Regions from separate parts of the Agromyces sp. Y782 genome, predicted to be linked through region 2. Evidence: predicted binding sites of a transcription regulator. Region 2 holds the regulator's gene; each other region holds the start of a gene.
The links. Region 2 encodes LexA, which represses DNA repair genes until DNA is damaged. Its sites were predicted from a motif close to TCGAACANNTGTTCGA; they were not measured.

Region 1 (7,357 bases), on a different contig from region 2:
CGACCAAGGCACCCAAGCAGGTCGCGATCAACGACATCGGATCTGCTGACGATTTCCTCGCCGCGGTCGAGAAGACTTTGAAGTTCTTCAACGACGGCGACCTCATCGAGGGCACCGTCGTGAAGATCGACCGCGACGAGGTACTCCTCGACGTCGGCTACAAGACCGAGGGTGTCATCCCCTCGCGTGAGCTTTCCATCAAGCACGATGTCGACCCCAGCGAGGTCGTCGGCGTCGGCGACACCGTCGAGGCGCTCGTTCTTCAGAAGGAAGACAAAGAAGGCCGCCTCATCCTGTCGAAGAAGCGTGCGCAGTACGAGCGCGCATGGGGCGACGTGGAGAAGATCAAGGAAGCCGATGGCGTCGTGACCGGTTCGGTCATCGAGGTCGTCAAGGGCGGCCTGATCGTCGACATCGGCCTTCGCGGCTTCCTTCCGGCCTCGCTCATCGAACTCCGCCGTGTGCGCGACCTCACGCCGTACCTCGGCCAGGAGATCGAGGCGAAGATCCTCGAGCTCGACAAGAACCGCAACAACGTGGTGCTCTCGCGCCGCGCGCTGCTCGAGCAGACGCAGTCCGAGTCGCGTTCGACGTTCCTCGCGAACCTCCACCCGGGCCAGATCCGCAAGGGTGTCATCTCGTCGATCGTCAACTTCGGTGCGTTCGTCGACCTGGGCGGCGTCGACGGTCTCGTCCACGTCTCCGAGCTCTCGTGGAAGCACATCGAGCACGCCAGCGAGGTCGTCGAGGTCGGCCAGGAGGTCACCGTCGAGGTGCTCTCCGTCGAACTCGACCGTGAGCGCGTCTCGCTGTCGCTCAAGGCGACGCAGGAGGACCCGTGGCAGGTCTTCGCCCGTACCCACGCGATCGGTCAGGTCGCGCCGGGTAAGGTCACGAAGCTCGTTCCGTTCGGTGCGTTCGTTCGCGTCGCCGATGGCATCGAGGGCCTCGTCCACATCTCCGAGCTGTCGGGCAAGCACGTCGAGCTCGCCGAGCAGGTCGTGTCGGTCGGCGAAGAGGTCTTCGTCAAGGTCATCGACATCGACCTCGAGCGTCGCCGCATCTCGCTCTCGCTGAAGCAGGCGAACGAGGGCGTCGACCCCGAGAGCACCGAGTTCGACCCGGCGCTCTACGGTATGCTCACCGAGTACGACGAGGCGGGCAACTACAAGTACCCCGAGGGCTTCGACCCCGAGACCAACGAGTGGCGCGAGGGCTTCGACACCCAGCGCGAGAAGTGGGAGCAGGACTACGCTGCCGCCCAGGCTCGTTGGGAGGCGCACAAGAAGCAGGTCGCGCAGGCGAGCATTGCTGCTGCCGCCGACGACTCGTTCACCTCGAGTGCTCCGTCGTTCACGGGCGACTCCGCCGGCGCGGGTACCCTCGCCGACGATGCGTCGCTCGCGGCGCTGCGCGAGAAGCTCTCGAGCAACAACTAGTCGCTGACCGCGATACGGAAGGCCGGCTCCCTCGGGAGCCGGCCTTCCGGCGTTCATGGCGCGGTCGACGGATGCTGCCTGCGTCGCGCTCGACGCCGGCGCACCACCACGATGACGAGCACGACGATCACCACGATGCCGACCACGACGAGCAGCGGTGCGAGGATCGCGGCGAACGCGAACGCGAGCGCGAACGAGCCGGCATCCTCGGCGGTGCTCGCCACTGGGGCGCCGACGCCCGCCGTCGCGACGTTGACCACAGGGCGAGTCATCGCCTTGGCGAGATGCACGAGTAACGCGAGCACGACGCCCACCGCGATCGGCACCCATTGCTGCGAGGTGAAGAACGCTTCGGGGTCGGTCACTGCTGCGGTCTGGCACTCACGCCGGAGCCGAACGCGAGACCGCCGGCCGTCGGCCGTACCACGGTCTGCACGATGTCGTTCATCGAGTCGAGGCCGGGAATCTTCTCGGTGATGAACTCGACGATGAGCAACACCACGAGGATGAGGAGCACCCATTCATTCGAGAGCCATGACCACTGCGGCGGAAGCTCGATGAGACCGGTGAAACGGTCGAGAGCGCCGATCACCACGAGGGGGATTCAAGCGTTCAATCCGGCAGCGAGGGCGAGCCCGGTTCCCGTCAACAACTCCAGCATGCCCGCCTCCGTGTGCCGTCGCGTCGAGTGTCGCACGGTTAGAGTGGTGGCGTGTATCTGATCGGTCTCACGGGCGGTATCGCCTCAGGAAAGTCCACCGTCGCACGTCGGCTCTACGAGCATGGCGCCGTGCACATCGATGCCGACCAGCTCGCACGGCGAGTGGTGGAGCCCGGAACGCCCGCACTCGAGGCGATCGTCGCCGAGTTCGGCGACGACGTGCTGCGCCGCGACGGGTCTCTCGATCGGTCGAAACTCGGTGAGCGCGTGTTCGGCGACTCGGAGGCGCTCGCGAAGCTCAACGCGATCGTGCATCCCGCCGTACGCGAACTCTCGGCCAGGCTCTTCGCGAAGGCCGAACAGGAGAACCCCGATGCCGTCGTCGTCTACGACGTTCCACTCCTCGTCGAGGCATCCGTCGATCACCCCTTCGATCTCATCGTCGTGACCAACGCGCCGCGGCGCATCCAGGTGGAACGGCTCGTGCAGGATCGCGGGTTCGACCCGATCCAGGCCGAGGCGCGCGTCGACGCCCAGGTCGACAACACCGCGCGCCTCGCAATCGCCGACGTCGTGATCGACACCGATGGGTCGCTCGCGCACACGATGAGCCAGACCGACGCACTCTGGCGGCGCATCGTCGAGGAGCGCGCCTCCAAGGGGTAGCGTGCTGCCAGTCCGAGAACGCTCCCAGGTGCGGTGTCGGCGGGCGATCCTAGACTGGAGAGCATGCAGGCCACACGATCCGTTCGACCATTCGAGGTCATCAGCGAGTATGTTCCGAGCGGCGACCAGCCGGCGGCGATCGCCGAACTCGCAGGCCGCATCAACGCGGGCGAGACCGACGTCGTGCTGCTGGGTGCGACCGGCACGGGCAAGTCGGCGACCACCGCCTGGCTCATCGAACAGGTGCAGCGGCCCACGCTCGTGCTCGCACACAACAAGACGTTGGCCGCGCAACTGGCCAACGAGTTCCGCGAACTCATGCCCAACAACGCGGTCGAGTACTTCGTCTCGTACTACGACTACTACCAGCCCGAGGCGTACGTGCCGCAGACCGACACCTTCATCGAGAAGGACTCGTCGGTCAACGCCGAAGTCGAACGGCTCCGGCACTCCACCACGAACTCACTGCTGAGCCGGCGCGACGTCGTGGTCGTCTCCTCTGTTTCGTGCATCTACGGCCTTGGCACGCCCGAGGAGTACCTCGGTGCCATGATGCCGCTACAGGTCGGCCAGCGGGTCGATCGCGACTGGCTCATCCGCAAGTTCGTCTCGATGCAGTACCAGCGCAACGATGTCGACTTCTCTCGCGGCAACTTCCGAGTGCGGGGCGACACGATCGAGATCATCCCGATCTACGAAGAGCTGGCGATCCGCATCGAGATGTTCGGTGATGAGATCGAGGCGCTGTACAGCCTGCATCCGCTGACCGGGCAGGTGGTTGCCAAACTCGACTCGGTGCCGGTCTTCCCGGGGTCGCACTACGTGGCGAGCACCGAGGTGATGCAGCGGGCGATCGGCACCATCCGCATCGAGCTCGAAGAGCGACTCGCTGAGCTCGAGCGCGAAGGCAAACTGCTCGAGGCGCAGCGGCTGCGCATGCGCACGACGTTCGATCTCGAGATGATGGAGCAGATCGGCTTCTGCTCGGGTATCGAGAACTACTCGAGGCACATCGACGGCCGACAAGCGGGGGAGGCTCCGCATTGCCTCCTCGATTACTTCGCCGACGACTTCCTCGTGGTGATCGACGAGTCGCACGTCACGGTTCCCCAGATCGGTGCGATGTACGAGGGAGACTCCTCCCGCAAGCGCACCCTCGTCGAGCACGGATTCCGCCTGCCGAGCGCGCTCGACAACCGCCCGCTGAAGTGGGATGAGTTCAAGGCGCGGGTTGGCCAGGCCGTGTACCTCTCGGCCACCCCCGGCCGCTACGAGATGGGCATCGCCGACGGCGTGGTGGAGCAGATCATCCGTCCGACAGGACTCGTCGACCCACAGATCATCGTGAAGCCGTCGAAGGGCCAGATCGACGATCTGCTCGACGAGATCCGCACTCGCGCCGAGCGAAACGAACGCGTCCTCGTCACGACCCTCACCAAGAAGATGGCCGAAGAGCTCACCGACTTCCTCTCCGAGGCGGGGGTGCGGGTGCGCTATCTCCACTCAGATGTCGACACGCTGCGCCGCGTCGAGTTGCTGACCGAACTCCGGGCGGGCGTGTACGACGTCCTGGTCGGCATCAACCTCCTCCGTGAAGGGCTCGACCTGCCCGAGGTGTCCCTCGTCGCGATCCTCGACGCTGACAAAGAGGGGTTCCTGCGGTCGTCGACGTCACTCATCCAGACGATCGGTCGCGCCGCACGAAACGTCTCGGGCGAGGTGCACATGTATGCCGATGTGCTCACCGATTCGATGAAGTCGGCGATCGACGAGACGACGAGACGACGAGATCGTCAGCTCGAGTACAACCGCGTCAACGGCATCGACCCGCAACCGCTTCGCAAACGCATCGCCGACATCACCCAAGTGCTCGCGCGCGAAGGGGCCGACACCGCGGCCCTCCTCGCCGGTCGCGATGCGAAGAAGAAGGCGCCGGTGCCGAACCTCCGGCGCGAGGGCATCGCTGCGGCCGGCGCCAACGACCTCGAAGACCTCATCCGCGATCTCAACGAGCAGATGCTCGTCGCGGCCGGCGAGTTGAAATTCGAACTCGCCGCGCGCTTGCGTGACGAGGTCTCCGATCTCAAGCGTGAACTCCGCCAGATGGAGAAGGCCGGCCACCTCGGCTGACGAGACGCTGACATCCGTCCGAATCGCATCGTTCGATCCGGTCGCGGTCAGGCGGAGCGAGCAATGATCTCGGCCCGATTCGAACGTATGTTCGCTCAGAGCGCGTGTGCACGAGGCATCCGTGTCGGTGGTGCTCTCTAAACTCGAAGAGTGCCAGTTTCACGTCTCGATGCCCATTCGCACCTGAGTGTTCGCGGTGCCCGCGTGCACAACCTGCAGAACGTCGACGTCGAGATCCCGCGTGACGCGATGGTGGTGTTCACGGGCCTCTCTGGTTCGGGCAAGTCCTCGCTCGCGTTCGACACGATCTTCGCTGAAGGGCAGCGGCGCTACGTCGAGTCGCTCTCGGCCTACGCTCGTCAATTCCTGGGGCAGGTCGACCGCCCCGATGTCGATTTCATCGAGGGGCTGAGCCCTGCGGTCTCGATCGACCAGAAGTCGACGAACCGGAACCCGCGCTCGACCGTCGGCACGATCACCGAGATCTACGACTACATGCGCCTCCTGTGGGCACGCATCGGTGTGCCGCACTGCCCGGTCTGCGGTGAGCGCATCCAGCGACAGACGGTGCAGCAGATCGCCGACCAGCTCATGGAGCTGGCCGAGGGCACCCGCTACCAGGTCGTGAGTCCGGTCGTGTCGAAGAAGAAGGGCGAGTTCGTCGACCTCTTCCGTGACCTCGCCGCCCAGGGCTACACCCGCGCGGTCGTCGACGGTGACATCATCAGGCTCGATGAACCACCGACGCTGAAGAAGCAGGTCAAGCACGACATCTCCGTGGTGATCGACCGGCTCGTCGCAAGCCCCGACATGCTCGGCCGGCTCACCGACTCCCTCGAGACCGCACTGCGCCTGACCGACGGCCTCGTGCAGATCAACTACATCGATGAGACCGGACCGGCCGCGTGGGCGACGTTCTCCGAGAAGCTCTCCTGCCCGAATCAGCACCCGATCCAGCTGACCGAGATCGAACCGCGTACGTTCTCGTTCAACGCGCCGTTCGGCGCCTGCCCCGAGTGCTCGGGGCTCGGCACGCGCATGTCGGTCGACGATGCACTACTGCTCGGCGATCCGAGCCTCAGCATCGCCGAGGGCGTCATCATTCCGTGGACCTCGCAGGGCAAGAGCCTCTACAACTACTACGAGAAGCTCCTCGGCGGGCTCGCCCGAGATCTCGAGTTCTCGCTCGATACCCCGTGGGAAGAGCTCGACGAGGCGGCTCGCCAGGCAGTGCTCCGTGGTGACAACTTCGAGGTCAAGGTGAAGTGGCGCAACCGCTACGGCCGCGAGATGAGCTACACCTCCGGCTTCGAGGGCGTCGTGCCCTACATCGAGCGCCAGTACCTGCAGGCCGAGACCGATGTGCAGCGTGCGCGCTGGTCGGAATACCTGCGAGAGGTGCCGTGCCCGGTCTGCGGCGGCAAGCGCCTGAAGCCCGAGGTGCTGTCGGTGCTCATCCACGATGCGAGCATCGCCGACGTGGGCCTGCTGAGCCTCACCGATGCCCGTGCATTCATGGATCGCCTCGAGCTCAGTGATCGCGAACAAGCCATCGCCGCGCAGGTGCTGCGCGAGATCAAGCTGCGTCTCGACTTCCTGATCCGTGTCGGGCTCAGCTATCTCGACCTCTCGCGAGCGGCGGCGACCCTCTCCGGTGGAGAAGCGCAGCGCATCCGTCTGGCGACGCAGATCGGTTCGGGTCTCACCGGCGTGCTCTACGTGCTCGACGAGCCGAGCATCGGCCTCCACCAGCGCGACAACCGTCGACTCATCGACACCCTGATCGCGCTTCGCGATCTCGGCAACACCCTCATCGTCGTCGAACACGATGAAGACACGATTCGCACGGCCGACTGGATCGTCGACATCGGACCGGGCGCGGGCGTGAACGGCGGCACCGTCGTGCACTCCGGCAGCTACGCCGATCTCGTGAAGAACACGCGTTCACTCACCGGCGACTACCTGTCGGGTCGCAAGGCGATTCCGATTCCCGAGACGCGCCGCCCCGTCGACCCCGAGCGCACGATCACCGTGCAGGGCGCAGAAGCCAACAACCTGCGCGGCGTCGACGTCGAGTTCCCGCTCGGCATCCTGACCGCCGTGACCGGCGTGAGCGGCTCGGGCAAGTCGTCGCTCGTGAACGACATCCTGTACCGGGTGCTCGCGAACCGTCTCAACGGCGCCCGAAAGGTCGCGGGCAAGCACCGTCGCGTCACCGGGCTCGACCAGCTCGACAAGGTCGTGCACGTCGATCAGGCGCCGATCGGGCGTACTCCTCGCTCGAACCCCGCCACCTACACCGGTGTCTTCGACCGCATCCGCACGCTCTTCTCCGAGACGACCGAGTCGAAGGCCCGTGGCTACCTCCCCGGGCGGTTCAGCTTCAACGTCAAGGGCGGCCGATGCGAGGCATGCTCGGGTGACGGCACGATCAAGATCGAGATGAACTTCCTGCCCGACG
Region 2 (7,357 bases):
CGAGCGCGTCGTGCGGTTGCAGGAAGACCTCGGGCTCGACGTGCTCGTGCACGGCGAACCCGAGCGCAACGACATGGTGCAGTACTTCGCCGAACTCCTCGACGGGTTCGCGGTCACCAAGCACGGTTGGGTGCAGTCGTACGGCTCGCGCTGCACGCGTCCCTCGATCCTCTGGGGTGATGTCTCGCGGCCGGCGCCGATGACGGTCGAATGGTCCGCGTACGCCCAGTCGCTGACCGAGCAGCCCATGAAGGGCATGTTGACCGGCCCCGTCACGATCCTCGCCTGGTCGTTCGTGCGCGACGACCAGCCGCTCGGCGACACGGCGCGACAGGTTGCGCTCGCCCTGCGCGACGAGATCGCCGATCTCGAGGCAGCCGGTATCCGGGTCATCCAGGTCGACGAGCCCGCACTCCGAGAGCTGCTGCCGCTGAAGCGCGCCGACCAGCCCGACTACCTCGAGTGGTCGGTCGGTGCCTTCCGCCTCTCGACCGGCGGTGCGGCTCCGGCGACGCAGGTGCACACGCACCTCTGCTATTCGGAGTTCGGCGTCGTGATCGATGCGATCAAGAACCTCGACGCCGACGTCACTTCGATCGAAGCGGCCCGCAGCCGTATGGAGGTCGTCGACGACCTCGAGACGAGCGGCTTCGACCACGGCATCGGCCCGGGCGTCTACGACATCCACTCGCCACGAGTGCCGAGCGTCGACGAGGTGCAGGCGCTCCTCGAACGCGCAGCCGGCGCGATCCCCGCCACCCGGCTCTGGGTCAATCCCGACTGCGGTCTGAAGACGCGCGGCTACGACGAGACCGTCGAGTCGCTGCGGCACATCGTCGAGGCGACCCGTGCGGTGCGGGCCGGTCGCGCTGCCTCGGTACTCGCCGGGTAGCACGGGCGAGCGGATGCCGCGGCTCGCGACATCCGCTCCGCTGGCGTTCGGCCGACGCAGGGCTGGGGCTCAGCTGGTGCTCGGCCGACGCTCGGCTGGTGTCGAGGCGACGCACAGGCGCAGCGCGTACTTTGGTCGTATGCAACTTGCGGTCCACGAATCCGGCCGGGGTTCGCGAACCGCGGTCCTCATCCACGGCATCATGTCCGATTCCCGCGCGTGGCACCGAGTGACTGCCGAGCTCGAGGCGCAGGGGTTCCGGGTGCTCGCCGTCGACCTGACAGGTCATGGACGCAGCCCGCGTGCCGTGCAATACTCGCCCGCCGCGTGGGCGAGCGACGTCGTCGAGACGCTCACGCCGGTGCTCGACGGCCCACCCGATCTCGTCATGGGCCACTCGCTCGGCGGGCTGGTGGCGAGCCTCGTCGCAGATCGGCTCGCGCCTCGCGCGGCGATCTACATCGACCCGGCCTTCTCCTTCCCGAAGGGCGTGAAGGGGTGGGCGTTCAAGGCATTCTTCGCGATAGCGCCGAGGCCGCGCCGGTCGGCGCTGGTGCGCATGAATCCGAAGTGGAGTGCGGTCGACGTCGAGATCGAGCTCGCGACGCTTCGAGACTGGGACAAGCGCACCATCCTCGGTTTCACCGATACGCGACCGCTGGTGCCGCCCGTGCGCCTCGTCGCCCCTACTCTGGTGCTCCTGGCGGAGAAGAGCCTGCTCATCACGGCGAAGGTCGCCCGGCAGCTTCGCGGACAGGGCATGACCGTGGCGACCCTGCGCGGAACGGGGCACACCGTGTTTCGTGACGATCACGCCGGGTTCATGGATGCGGTGTTCGACTGGTTCAACGCGCTGGCGCCTGCCACGGTCGGAAGCGGTCTCGCCGCAGTCCGGACCGCGGCGTAGCGACCGGCCGTCGCCGGCCGCTCCATGACAGACCGGTGGGGTTGCCCGGTCAGACTGCTCGGAGCACCGCGACGATCTTGCCGAGCACCTCGGCATGGTCGCCGACGATGGGCTCGAACGCGCTGTTCCGCGGCAGCAGCCAGGTGTGGCCGTCGCGCTGGCGGAACACCTTCACGGTGGCCTCGCCGTCGAGCATCGCCGCGACGATCTCACCGTTCTCTGCGGTGCGCTGCGAGCGCACCACAACCCAATCGCCGTCGCAGATCGCGGCGTCGATCATGGAGTCGCCCACGACCTTCAGCATGAACAGCTCGCCTTTGCCGACCAGTTGACGGGGGAGCGGGAACACCTCGTCGATCTGCTGTTCGGCCGTGATCGGCACACCCGCGGCGATGCGGCCGACCAGCGGCACCATCGCTGCGTCGCCGACCGGGATCGGGTCGGAAGAGGTGACGGGTCGCTCGGTGACGCCCGGCAGCTCGATGAGCACCTCGAGTGCTCGAGGGCGGTTGGGGTCGCGCCGGAGGTACCCGGCGAGCTCGAGCTGGTTCAGCTGGTGCGTGACACTCGAGAGCGAGGAGAGCCCGACGTCGTCGCCGATCTCGCGCATGCTCGGCGGGTAGCCGCGGCTGGAGACCGAGCGCTGGATCATCTCGAGGATCGAGATCTGCTTGGCGCTCAAGCTCTTTCGGCGGCGTGGCCTGCCGGCCGCCTGCACGTCGTCGATGTCGGTGCTCAACGTCTTCGCCCCTCGTAGCGGCCGCCTCGCGGCCGGATGTCGGTGGTCTCTGGTCGACTCTCTTCCAGATATTCGAAACTGTATCCGCCCCGCGCGCGCTCGGCAAACATTTGTTCGAGTGTGTCGCGGAATCCGCTCGACAGAATTCCCCGCGTCTTCCCTTGCGTTGTTCGTCATTCGAATGTATGTTCGGAACAGAGTTTCGCATCCGGTTCTCCCGGCCGAGAGCCGGATGCGACTCCTACAGGAGGTGTGACATGAGTGCAGCGATCGCAACGACCGGCTTCCAGCCCCCAAGTGCCCTTCAGCGAGAGGAGGCGGCGTCGGTTGTTCCCGCGCGCACGCGGCTCCGACTGACGCGACGGGGCCGCATCGTGTTCACGTCGCTCGGCGCAGTTCCGCTCGTCGTGTGGGCATTCGTTGCGGTGATCGGCGCGGGCAGCGCCGCGGCCGACGTCGAATCCACTGGCGTCTCGTTCGAGGCTGCGTCGTTCGAATACACGACGGTCGGGCAAGGCGACTCGCTCTGGGAGATCGCCGAGTCGATCGACCCCGGGGCCGATGTGCGAGAGATCATCGCCGAAATCATGCGGCTCAACGGGCTCGATGACGCGGTGGTCGAACCCGGTCAGCGCCTTGCGCTTCCCGCCGCTCCGTGACCCGTGACCGTCTGAAGCGTCGGGGTTCCGCCGGTCGATGACGGCGCGTCCGAATGACCTCGGTGCGCATCGTTAGCATTGAAGGGTGACGAGTCTCGAAGACCTCCCCATCCGCGATGACCTTCGTGGTCGCACGCCGTACGGGGCTCCGCAGCAGGCAGTTCCGGTCGCGCTCAATGTCAACGAGAACACGCATCCGATTCCCGAAGACGTCGCACACGATGTCGTCGCCCGTGTCGCCGCCGCCATTCTCACGCTCAATCGCTATCCCGATCGAGAGTTCACCGAGTTGCGGCGTGCATTCGCCCGCTATCTGCGCCATGGCCTCGAGCCGGCGCAGATCTGGGCTGCGAACGGTTCGAACGAAGTGCTCCAGCACATCCTCCAGGCCTACGGCGGGCCGGGCCGCACCGTGCTGGGCTTTGCGCCGACGTATTCGATGTACGGCCTGCTGGCCTCCGGCACCGGCACCGAGTGGCTCACCGCCGGTCGTGATGACGAGTTCGAACTCAGTCCCGAAACGGCCGTGTCGGCGGTGCGAGAGCACGATCCCGACATCGTGCTGCTCTGCGCGCCGAACAACCCGACGGGTACGCCGCTCTCACTCGAGACGATCGAGGCGGTCGTCGACGCGGCGCGCGGCATCGTCGTCGTCGATGAGGCCTACTTCGAGTTCGCCGACCCCGGAACCCCGAGTGCGCTCACGCTGCTGCCGGGGCGGCCCCGGCTGCTCGTGTCGCGCACGATGAGCAAGGCGTTCGCGTTCGCCGGCGCCCGCGTCGGCTACCTCGCCGGTGATCCGGCCGCCATCGACGCACTTCGGCTCGTGCGACTGCCGTACCACCTCTCCGCGCTCACTCAGGCGGCTGCGCTCGGCGCCCTGGCGCACTCGACCGAGATGCTCGCGATGGTCGATGAGATACGCACCCAGCGCGAGCGCATCTCGGTCGAGCTCCTTCGACTCGGGTTCCACCCATATCGCAGCGGCTCGAACTTCGTGCTCTTCGGCGGGATCGACGACCCGCATGCGGTCTTCGATCAGTTGCTCGCGCGCGGCATCCTGATCCGCGAGATCGGCATCCCCGGTCACTTGCGCGTCACGGCCGGCACTGAGGCCGAGACCACCGCCTTCCTCGAAGCGATCGCCGTTTCGGCCCCGAATAGGATTGACTCATGACCGCAACGAGACCGCCGCGCACCGCCCGGGTCCAGCGCGAGACGAGTGAATCGAGCATCGACCTCTCGATCGATCTCGACGGCACAGGCGTGAGCGACATCGAGACGAGCGTGCCGTTCTACGACCACCTGCTCACGGCGTTCGCGAAGCACTCGCTCACCGACCTCACCGTGCGGGCACGCGGCGATATCGAGATCGACGTGCACCACACGGTCGAAGACGTCGGCATCGTGCTGGGGCAGGCCATCAAGCAGGCGCTCGGCGACAAGCGCGGCATCTCGCGGTACGGCGATGCCCTCGTGCCGCTCGATGAGGCGCTCGCACAGGCGGTCGTCGACATCTCGGGGCGTCCGTTCCTCGTGCACACCGGAGAGCCCACCGGGTTCGAGTACCACCTCATCGGCGGGCACTTCACCGGCTCGATGGTGCGGCACGTCTTCGAGGCCATCGCGTTCAACGCGGGCCTGACCGTGCACGTTACCGTGCTCGGCGGCCGCGACCCGCATCACGTCGCCGAAGCCGAATTCAAAGCGTTCGCGCGGGCATTCCGTCAGGCGAAGTCGTTCGACCCGCTCGTGTCCGGCGTTCCGTCGACGAAGGGCGCTTTGTGAGCCGCACCCGGCGCGTCGTCGTGCTCGACTACGGCTCGGGCAACGTGCACTCTGCCGCGAAGGCGCTCGAGCGTTCCGGCGCAGAAGTCACCGTCACCGCCGACCGGGCCGCAGCACTCGAGGCCGATGGTCTCGTCGTGCCGGGTGTCGGTGCGTTCAAGGCGGTCATGCAGCAACTGCACGCGGTTCGCGGTGAAGAGATCATCGATCGGCGACTTGCCGGCGGCCGGCCGGTGCTCGGCATCTGCGTGGGCATGCAGGTGCTGTTCGAGCGGGGCGTCGAGCGTGGCGTCGACACCGAAGGACTCGGCGAATGGCCCGGCATCGTCACCGAGTTGCCTGCCGCGGTACTGCCGCACATGGGTTGGAACACGGTCGAAGCGGGTGAGGGCTCCGCGCTCTTCGCGGGCATCGAAGACGAGCGCTTCTACTTCGTGCACTCGTTCGCAGCGCAGCAGTGGCTGCTCGACGTGCAGCCGCCGTTCCCGAAGCCCGCGCTCACGTGGGCCGAGCACGGCGGTCGGTTCCTCGCGGCCGTCGAGAACGGACCGCTGTCGGCGACCCAGTTCCATCCCGAGAAGTCGTCGGGGCCCGGCATCCGCTTGCTCGCCAACTGGCTCGGCACGCTCGACTGAGCCCATCGGCGTCACGTGCACGTCGCCGCGACGTGGTCGGACTAGGATGCTGTGACTGTGCCGATTCGCAGGCGCGACCGCGATCTCTAGGACAGTGAATGAGTGAATTCAACAAGACCCCCCGCCTGGTTTTGCTTCCGGCCGTCGATGTGGCCGGTGGCAAGGCGGTGCGCCTGACGCAGGGTGAGGCCGGCACCGAGACCAGCTACGGCGACCCCGTCGACGCGGCCGTCGATTGGGCCGATCAGGGGGCCGAGTGGATCCACCTCGTCGACCTCGACGCGGCGTTCGGTCGCGGCTCGAACGCGGGCGTGCTGAAGAAGGCCATCCGCCAGGTGCGTGGCGTGAACGTCGAACTCTCCGGTGGCATCCGCGACGACGAGTCGCTCGAGCATGCCCTCGAGATCGGCGCCAAGCGCATCAACCTCGGTACGGCAGCGCTCGAGAACCCCGAGTGGGCGGCGTCCGTCATCGCTCAGTACGGCGAGGCGATCGCGATCGGGCTCGACGTGCGCGGCACGACGCTCGCCGCGCGTGGTTGGACGCAGGACGGCGGTGACCTCTGGCAGGTCATGGAGCGCCTCGAAGAAGCCGGCGCCGCCCGATACGTCGTCACCGACGTCACGAAAGACGGCACGCTGCAGGGCCCGAACCTCGATCTGCTGCGCCAGGTGATGGACCGCACGCACCGCCCGGTCGTGGCATCGGGGGGCATCTCGAGCCTCGACGACATCGTCGCCCTCCGCGAGCTCGTGCCGCTCGGCCTCGAGGGTGCCATCGTGGGCAAGGCGCTCTACGCCGGTGCATTCACGTTGGCCGAGGCGCTGGATGTCGCTTCGCAGTGACCCCGGCGCCGAGCCGGGTCGCGGTGAGACGGATGCCGCGGCATCCGTCGACTCGCAGTCGGCTGCCGGTGCCGGTGCTGGTACCGACTCCGCCGGCGTGCCGTGGGCTGGGCGGGCGTTCCAGTCGAACGCGCATGCCGCCGACGACGGCCGGGCACCGGAGGCCCTCGCCGCCGCGCTGGACGGTTTCCGCGCGGGCACGATCGGCCAGGCCGCCGTTGTGGCGGAGTTCGCCCGATCGCGTCTCCTGATCCCGCTCCTCGCCGAACTCGGAACCGGCGGTGCGGAGACGGGCGCGCACGGCCTCGCTGTCGACAAGAGCCAGGAGCTCTCGATCGTCACCGTCGAGGGGCCCGATGGGCGCAAGGTGCTGCCGGTGTTCGCCTCGGTGCAGGCGATGTCGCGATGGAACCCCGTGGCGCGGCCGGTGCCGGCCGACGGTGTGCGGGTCGCCCTCGCCGCCGCTGACGACGGCACCGATCTCGTCGTGCTCGACCCGGGCTCCGCGACCGAATTCGTGCTGCGGAGGCCGGCGCTCTGGGCGGTCGCGCAGTCGCAGGACTGGCATCCGCCGTTCGAATCCCGAGAGGTCGAGGCCGCATTCCGTCGTTCGATCGACCGGGAGCTCGCGGTGCTCGGTGTGACCCTCCTCGCAGGCGACCCCGACGCGCGACTCGCCGGTCCCGAGCTCGTGGTGCGCCTGGAGCTCATCGGTGGGCTCAGCCGGGACGAGCTGGACGCGACGACGGCGCGTCTTGCACGTCGGTGGGCGGCCGACGACGTCATTGCGACGTCGGTGGATTCGCTCACGGTCAGACTCGTGGGTGGCGCACCGCTCGCCTGATCGCCCGTCTGCCGATTGCGTGGGCGCTGGCGTGGCATCGCGCGGGCG
Region 3 (7,357 bases), 2.1 Mb from region 2:
CGAGCAGGATCAGCAGCGCACCACCGACCGACAGCCCGATGCCCCACCACAAGGTTCGCTTCGGCATCGAGTCCATCGGACCTCCTCGTTCGGTGGCAAACGCTACCAAGGAATGTCCACGATGACCATGCCGGTTCCGTGACCCCGGAGCCCGCGGCATCCGCGCGGATCCCCGGCGCTCAGTACTGCAGCAGCGAGAAGATCTCGTAGCGGTCCGCGAGCGCGGCGCGGCCGCCGAGGCTGGTGAGTTCGAGGGCGACCGAGATGCCCGCGACCTGCCAGCCGGCCCGTTCGACGAGTCGCGCGGCCGCTGCGACGGTGCCGCCGGTCGCGAGCACGTCGTCGACGATGAGCACGCGGGAGCCCGGCGGCAGTTCCCCCTCGTGCACCTCGAGCGCAGCGGTGCCGTACTCGAGGGCGTAGTCCTCGCGGAGCACCGCCCGCGGCAGCTTGCCGGCCTTGCGGATCGTGAGCACGCCAGCACCGCAGATCGCCGAGGCGGCACCCGCGATGAGGAACCCGCGCGCCTCGACCCCGCCGATGTCGTCGAATCGGCCGGCGAACGGCTCGGTCAGCGAGGTGCCGAGCGCGTGCAGCGCCGGGCCGCTCGCGAACACCGGGGTCAGGTCGCGGAACGTCACGCCGGGTTCGGGGAAATCGGGGATCGACGCGATGAGGCTCGAGACGAGCTCGCGTGCAGACTGCTCGGTCACCGGGCAAGGCTACCGCGGCGCCCTGCACTTCGACTGGGCACTCGATTCACGTCCGGGTCACGTCAGGGGTCACGTCAGGGGTCACGTCACGGATCAATCGTTCGGTCGATGCGGGCATGCAGCCGAGCCTGAGACCATGGAAGCAACCGAACCCTGGAGCATCCGTGTCACCCAAACGCCTGTACCGAGCCCTGGCCTTCGCCGAGGCCGTCACGTGGACGATCCTGATCGTCGCGATGATCCTGAAGTACGCCGCAGGCGTCGAGTGGGCGGTGCTCGTCGGCGGTTCGATCCACGGGTTCGTGTTCCTGTCGTACGCGCTCGCGTCGGTGATCATCGGCGTCAACCAGCGCTGGAACCTCGGCCGCATCGCCTTCGCGGTGCTCACCGCGATCGTGCCCTACGCGACCATCCCGTTCGAGCTGTGGCTCGTGCGTACGGGTCACCTCGAGGGCGACTGGCGCCGCGAGAGGACCGACCACCCCGCCGACTCGAACCGGGTCAACGGCCTGTTGCGCTGGTTCCTCGCGCGGCCGGTGCTGCTCGTCTCGCTCGCGGTCGTCGGCATCGCCGTCGTCTTCGCGGGCCTGCTCGTGATCGGCCCGCCCGGGGGCCGCGAGGCCTGATGAGGTGCGGATGCCGCGGCATCCGCTCTCGGACGTCGACGCTCTTGTGGTCGCCGATGCCGTGCCGAGACCGATCGGCAGGGTCTCGATACGCGCTTCGCGCTACTCGACCAGCGACTGCGGCTGCGGCTGCGGCTGCGGCTGCGGCTGCGGCTGCGGCTGCGGCTGCGGGAAGATTGCAGCATGCCCATCCTCAACAAGGACATGGCGGTCTGCATCTCGCTCGCGGGCCGGCCGTCGAACCTCGGCACGCGGTTCCACAACTTCCTCTACGACGAACTCGGCCTGAACTTCATCTACAAGGCGTTCACGACCGATGACCTCGAGGGCGCCGTGCGCGGCATCCGTGCGCTCGGAATTCGCGGATGCTCCGTGTCGATGCCCTTCAAAGAGGCCGTGATACCCCTCGTCGACGTCGTCGAACCCTCGGCCGCGGCGATCGAATCGGTCAACACGATCGTGAACGACGATGGCGTGCTCACGGCGTCGAACACCGATTACGAGGCGATCGCCCAGCTCATCGCCGAGCACGAGCTCGACCCCGCCCAACGCGTGCTCGTGCGCGGTTCGGGCGGCATGGCGAAGGCCGTGGTCGCAGCATTCCGCGGCGCGGGCTTCGACGACGTGGTGGTCGTCGCGCGCAATTCTTCTCTCGGGCCGGCACTCGCCGGGCAGTACGGCTACGCGTGGACGCCGACCGACCCCGAGCCCGGCGCCGACGTCATCGTGAACGTCACCCCGCTCGGCATGCAGGGGGCGGATGCCTCGGCGCTCTCGTTCTCGGCGGAGCATGTCGGCGCGGCATCCGTGGTGTTCGACGTCGTCGCGTTCCCGGCGGAGACGCCGCTCGTCTTCGCCGCGCGGGCCGCCGGCAAGCTCGTGATCAGCGGGGCCGAGGTGCACGCGATGCAGGCCGCCGCGCAGTTCGAGCGCTACACGGGCGTGCCGCTCACGCGTGAGCAGATCGAGCGCGCCGCCGCGTTCTCACGCGCCGAGTAGCCCCACCGCCGGTCGAGTAGCGCGCGACGAAGGAGCCCCCACCGCCGGTCGAGTAGCGCGCGACGAAGGAGCCCCCACCGCCGGTCGAGTAGCGCGCGACGAAGGAGCCCACCACCGCCGGTCGAGTAGCGCGCGACGAAGGAGCCCGCGTATCGAGACCCCGCCCCCACGTCTCGATACGCTCGCTTCGCTCGCTACTCGACCAACGGTCGATTCGACCAACGGTCGATTCGTCAGCGGCGCACGCGGTTGACGAGTGCGGTCCAGATGAGGGCGGTGCTCGAGCACGCGATGAGCGCGACGAAGACCCAGGGCAGCCCACCGAGGCCGATCACGCCGAACAGGATCGCCCCGAGCAGCGCCCCGCCGCCGATGCCGGTGTTGAAGGCCGTCGTGTAGATGGATGCCGCGGCATCGCGAATGCGCGCCGACGCCGAGTGCAGCAGCCGGGTGTTGAGCATCGGCGGGAGCGCCCCGAACGCCGTGCCCCACAGGAGGAAGCACGCGATGCCGACGCCCGGCACCTGCGGGAAGAGCGCGAGACCCGCGACACCGAGGCCCGTCGCGATGAGCGCGACGGCGAGACCGACGGTGGGGCGGCGTCCGAGCACGGTTCCCGCGAACACGAGGCCGAACGCGCCCGCGATGCCGTAGGCGAGCAGCATCGGGCTGATCGCACTGGCCGGCAGGCCCATGACCTCGGTGATGAAGGGCGCGACGTAGGTGTAGAAGGTGTACGCACCGACCATCGTGACCGCGGTGATCAGGCACACGACGAGCACCGGCACGAACGTGGCATCACTGCGCAGACGGAGCGGCGCGGCATCCGTCTCGCCCGCATGGTGCCGCACCGGAGGCAGGAATCGCCACACCAGCAGGGCGCCGAGCAGTGTGAGCACGCCGATGCCGGCGAACGCGAGCCGCCAGCCGAAGGCCTGGCCGAGCGCCGTGCCGAGCGGCACGCCGAGCACGAACGCGAGCGAACCGCCCGCGACGCTGATCGAGACCGCGCGAGCGAGCTGCTCCTTCGGCACGAGGTGGCCGGCGTACGCACCGACGACCGACCAGAACAGCCCGTGGGCGGCGCCGCCGAGGATGCGGGTGGCGAGCACCGTGCCGTAGTTCGGCGCGAACGCGGTGAGCACGCAACTGACCGCGAGCACGGCGAGCGTGATGACGATGAGGGTGCGCCGCGGCATCCGCTTGGTCAGGGCGGACAGCGGCACCGTGAGCACCACCACGGTCGCGGCGAACACGGTGACGAGCAGGCCGATGAGGGGCTCGCTGACCTCGAGCTCTCGGCTCATGTCGGGCAGCAGGCCCGTCGGGATCATCTCGATCGTGACCGAGAGGAAGACGGCGGCGGCGAGCACGATGAGGCCGAGCCACGGGAACGGCGGCGCGACGGCGGGCGTGGTATCGGTTCGGTCGACGGGAGTTGACGGCGTCATGGGAGTACCTGAGCGAAGGGCGTTCCCCGCGCGCGGCGGGGCGGGGCTCCGCGAGTGGCCGACGGCGGGTCGACTGCGCGCTGATGTGCGCGCCCAGGGCCGCCGAGAATGCGGCGACCGCGTTCAGTCTACAGAGCGGATGCCGCGGGGTGGCGGGCGGGCGTCGGGCGTCGTGGTTGCGGGGGCGACGCGCTTCGGTCCGCAGTTCGGGGCGACACTTTCGAGTTCTCCACATTCGAAGTTCTCTTCGAATTTCTGACTGATTTCCGCTAGAATCGAAGCATGCCCGAAGCCCCCGCAGCACTCCGCGAACTCGAAGCGGTCTGCGCGTCGGTGCTGCAGGAGTGGGCGGGAGCGCTGCTCGCCGCCTCGCGCGACCCTGAGGCCGACATCGGCGTCATGAGCGACGACGGGCTCATGCGGGCGACCGAGTCGCTGGCCAGGCTCGGGCGCCGCGTCGAGGCCCTGCAGGCACGTTGCGCCGCCGGCATCGCCGAGCGCTCGCGTGGCGACGCAGACGGCGACGACCTGTCGCGCAAGCACGGCTTCTCCTCGCCTGAGCGGCTGATCGCACAGACGACCGGCGGTCGTTACTCCGATGCTGCACGGCTCGTCGCGGTGGGTCAGGCGACGAGCCATCGTGCGTCTTTCACCGGCGAGGCACTGCCCCCGCGGCATCCGCATGTGGCTGCCGCGCTCGATGCCGGCACGCTCGGCGTCGCTGCGGCTGAGGTCATCCGCCGGTTCGTCGACCAATTGCCGCCGACCGTCGCGTGCGACGAGGCCGACGCCGCTGAACTGCTCCTCGTCGACCGTGCACCGGCGGTCGGCGTCGACGGGCTCACGCGCTTGATCAAGCAGCTCGAGGCGCACCTCGATCCCGACGGCGTGAAGCCGCGCGAAGACGAGCTCCGTTCCCGGCGAGGTCTCTCCATCTGGCAAGACGCGGCGGGCATGATCAACCTGAAGGGCGCGTTCGATCCGGCGAACGGGGCGCCGATCAAGCTCGCGATCGAGGCGCTGGTCGGTGCCGAGCTGCACCGCGCGCGAGATGCGAAGCGTCCGTTCGGGGCGATGGGCGACCGCACGGCGCGCGACGCCGGCGCCGTCCGCTCCGACTCCGGCGACGGCTCCGACTCCGACTCCGGCGATGGCGATGGCGAGGTCGAGGCGACCGACCCCGTCTTCCGTGAAGAGCGCACGATCGGGCAGATGAACGCCGACGCGCTGGCCGACATCGCGAGGCTGTCCCTCTCGAGCGCGGCCGCACCACCCGCACTTCGAGGGGTGAGCGTCGTCGCCCGCATCGACGTCGATGCGTTCGTGACCGGGCGCGGGCACGCGAACATCGACGGTGTCGACCAGCCTGTGTCCGCCGCCACCGCGCGCGAACTCGCCGAGTCGGCCGGGGTCGCTCCGCTGCTCATGCGCGATGGTTGCGAACCACTCGAACTCGGCCGCGCGGCGAGGCGATTCTCCCCTGCCCAGAAGATCGCGCTCGTCGAACGAGACGGCGGCTGCGCCTGGCCAGGTTGCCACCGGCCCCCATCGCATGCTCAGGCCCACCACATCGCGTGGTGGAAGCGCCACCGTGGCCGCACCGACGTGGCGAACGGCATCATGCTGTGCAGCTTCCATCATCATCGGGTCCACGACGACGGGTGGAGCATCTTCATCCGCGATGCGCGCAGCTGGTTCGTTCCGCCGGTACACCTCGACCCCGAGCAGCGGCCACGACCGGGCAACGTGGCCGCGCGTCACCTCCTGTCTCGCCATGGGCCGGCACGGCATCCCGACGATTCGTCGCAGGTCGAACGGCAGCGGTCGTTGCCCACGCCTTCGCCCGCGCCCGTGCCCACCTCCGTTCCCACCACAGCAGACTCCGCCGGCGGACTGGTCACCGCGGTCGCGTGAGACCCGGTCTGGGGCGCCGCGGTCGCACCGCAACCACCGGTCGGCGAGCGCCGCGGTCGCACCGCAACGGCCGGTAGACTTCTGGGGTCAGGCATCCGCCCCGCGGCATCCGCTCGCCGCCGTTCTCTGGAGCTCGCCACTCGTGACCACTGAAGCCCCCGCCAACACCGCTGCCCCTTCGACAGGCTCAGGGAGCATCGCGACGCCGGTGCTCGACACCGTCGAGGTCGCCGCAGTGACGCCCGAGAAGGAACAGCCGTACGCCGCGCTGGGCCTGAAGCCCGACGAGTACGAGCGCATCCGCAACATCCTCGGCCGCCGCCCCACGAGCGCCGAGCTCGCGATGTACTCGGTCATGTGGAGCGAGCACTGCTCCTACAAGTCGAGCAAGATCTACCTGAAGCAGTTCGGCAAGAAGGTCACGCCCGAGATGAAGAAGAACCTCATGGTGGGCATGGGCGAGAACGCGGGCGTCATCGACGTCGGCGAGGGCTGGGCGGTCACCTTCAAGATCGAGAGCCACAACCACCCGAGCTACATCGAGCCGTTCCAGGGCGCAGCAACCGGCGTCGGCGGCATCGTGCGCGACATCATCTCCATGGGCGCCCGCCCGGTCGCGGTCATGGACGCCCTGCGGTTCGGCGCGATCGACCACCCCGACACTGCACGCGTCGTGCACGGCGTCGTGTCGGGCATCAGCTTCTACGGCAACTGCCTCGGCCTGCCGAACATCGGCGGCGAGACCTGGTTCGACCCGGTATACCAGGCGAACCCGCTCGTCAACGCCCTCGCGGTCGGCGTCATGCGCCACGAAGACCTGCATCTCGCCAACGCGAAGGGCGCGGGCAACAAGGTCGTGCTCTTCGGCGCACGCACGGGCGGCGACGGCATCGGCGGCGCGTCGATCCTCGCCTCCGACACCTTCGCCGAGGGCGGCCCGACCAAGCGCCCCGCGGTGCAGGTCGGCGACCCCTTCGCCGAGAAGGTGCTCATCGAGTGCTGCCTCGAGCTCTTCGCGGGCGACCTCGTCGAGGGCATCCAAGACCTCGGGGCGGCCGGCATCTCGTGCGCGACCTCCGAGCTCGCGTCGAACGGTGACGGCGGCATGGCGATCGTGCTCGACGACGTGCTGCTGCGCGACCCCACCCTCACGCCCGAAGAGATCCTCATGAGCGAGAGTCAAGAGCGCATGATGGCGATCGTGCGCCCCGAGAAGCTCGCCGGCTTCCTCGAGGTCGTCGCGAAATGGGACGTCGAGACGAGCGTGCTCGGCGAGGTCACCGACACCGGTCGCCTCAGCATCATGTGGCACGGCGAAGAGATCGTGAACGTCGACCCGCGCACCGTCGCCGTCGACGGCCCCGTCTACGAGCGCCCCGTCGCCTACCCCACCTGGATCGACGCGCTGCAGGCCGACACCGCCGCGAAGCTCGACCGGCCCGCGACGCCTGACGAGATCCGCGCGCAGTTCCTGCAGCTCATCGGCTCGGCGAACCAGGCGGATGCCGCGTGGGTCACGAACCAGTACGACAAGTACGTGCTCGGCAACACCGCGCTCAGCTACCCCGATGACGCCGGCATGGTGCGCGTCGACGAGGAATCCGGCCTCGGCGTCTCGATCGCAACCGACGCCAACGGGCGTTACTCGCAGCTC

Region 1: the regulator LexA is predicted to act here: its motif matches at 4,976-4,991, upstream of uvrA (excinuclease ABC subunit UvrA).
Region 3: the regulator LexA is predicted to act here: its motif matches at 4,025-4,040, upstream of AC1C2S_RS10075 (DUF222 domain-containing protein).

What each region holds. Positions count from the first base shown of each region.
Region 1 is NZ_JCAIUG010000002.1:682,157-689,513, forward strand. It holds gene rpsA (30S ribosomal protein S1) at 1-1,439, shown strand, start outside; gene AC1C2S_RS17375 (DUF4126 domain-containing protein) at 1,493-1,804, opposite strand; gene AC1C2S_RS17380 (DUF4126 domain-containing protein) at 1,801-2,034, opposite strand; gene coaE (dephospho-CoA kinase) at 2,152-2,766, shown strand; gene uvrB (excinuclease ABC subunit UvrB) at 2,830-4,896, shown strand; gene uvrA (excinuclease ABC subunit UvrA) at 5,047-7,357, shown strand, end outside.
Region 2 is NZ_JCAIUG010000001.1:31,512-38,868, reverse strand. It holds gene metE (5-methyltetrahydropteroyltriglutamate--homocysteine S-methyltransferase) at 1-892, shown strand, start outside; gene AC1C2S_RS00185 (alpha/beta fold hydrolase) at 906-1,799, shown strand; gene lexA (transcriptional repressor LexA) at 1,849-2,526, opposite strand; gene AC1C2S_RS00175 (LysM peptidoglycan-binding domain-containing protein) at 2,796-3,197, shown strand; gene AC1C2S_RS00170 (histidinol-phosphate transaminase) at 3,283-4,374, shown strand; gene hisB (imidazoleglycerol-phosphate dehydratase HisB) at 4,371-4,985, shown strand; gene hisH (imidazole glycerol phosphate synthase subunit HisH) at 4,982-5,620, shown strand; gene priA (bifunctional 1-(5-phosphoribosyl)-5-((5-phosphoribosylamino)methylideneamino)imidazole-4-carboxamide isomerase/phosphoribosylanthranilate isomerase PriA) at 5,719-6,465, shown strand; gene AC1C2S_RS00150 (SseB family protein) at 6,449-7,309, shown strand.
Region 3 is NZ_JCAIUG010000001.1:2,175,704-2,183,060, reverse strand. It holds gene AC1C2S_RS10100 (hypothetical protein) at 1-67, opposite strand, end outside; gene AC1C2S_RS10095 (adenine phosphoribosyltransferase) at 180-713, opposite strand; gene AC1C2S_RS10090 (DUF3817 domain-containing protein) at 878-1,339, shown strand; gene AC1C2S_RS10085 (shikimate 5-dehydrogenase) at 1,523-2,338, shown strand; gene AC1C2S_RS10080 (MFS transporter) at 2,572-3,789, opposite strand; gene AC1C2S_RS10075 (DUF222 domain-containing protein) at 4,072-5,703, shown strand; gene purL (phosphoribosylformylglycinamidine synthase subunit PurL) at 5,900-7,357, shown strand, end outside.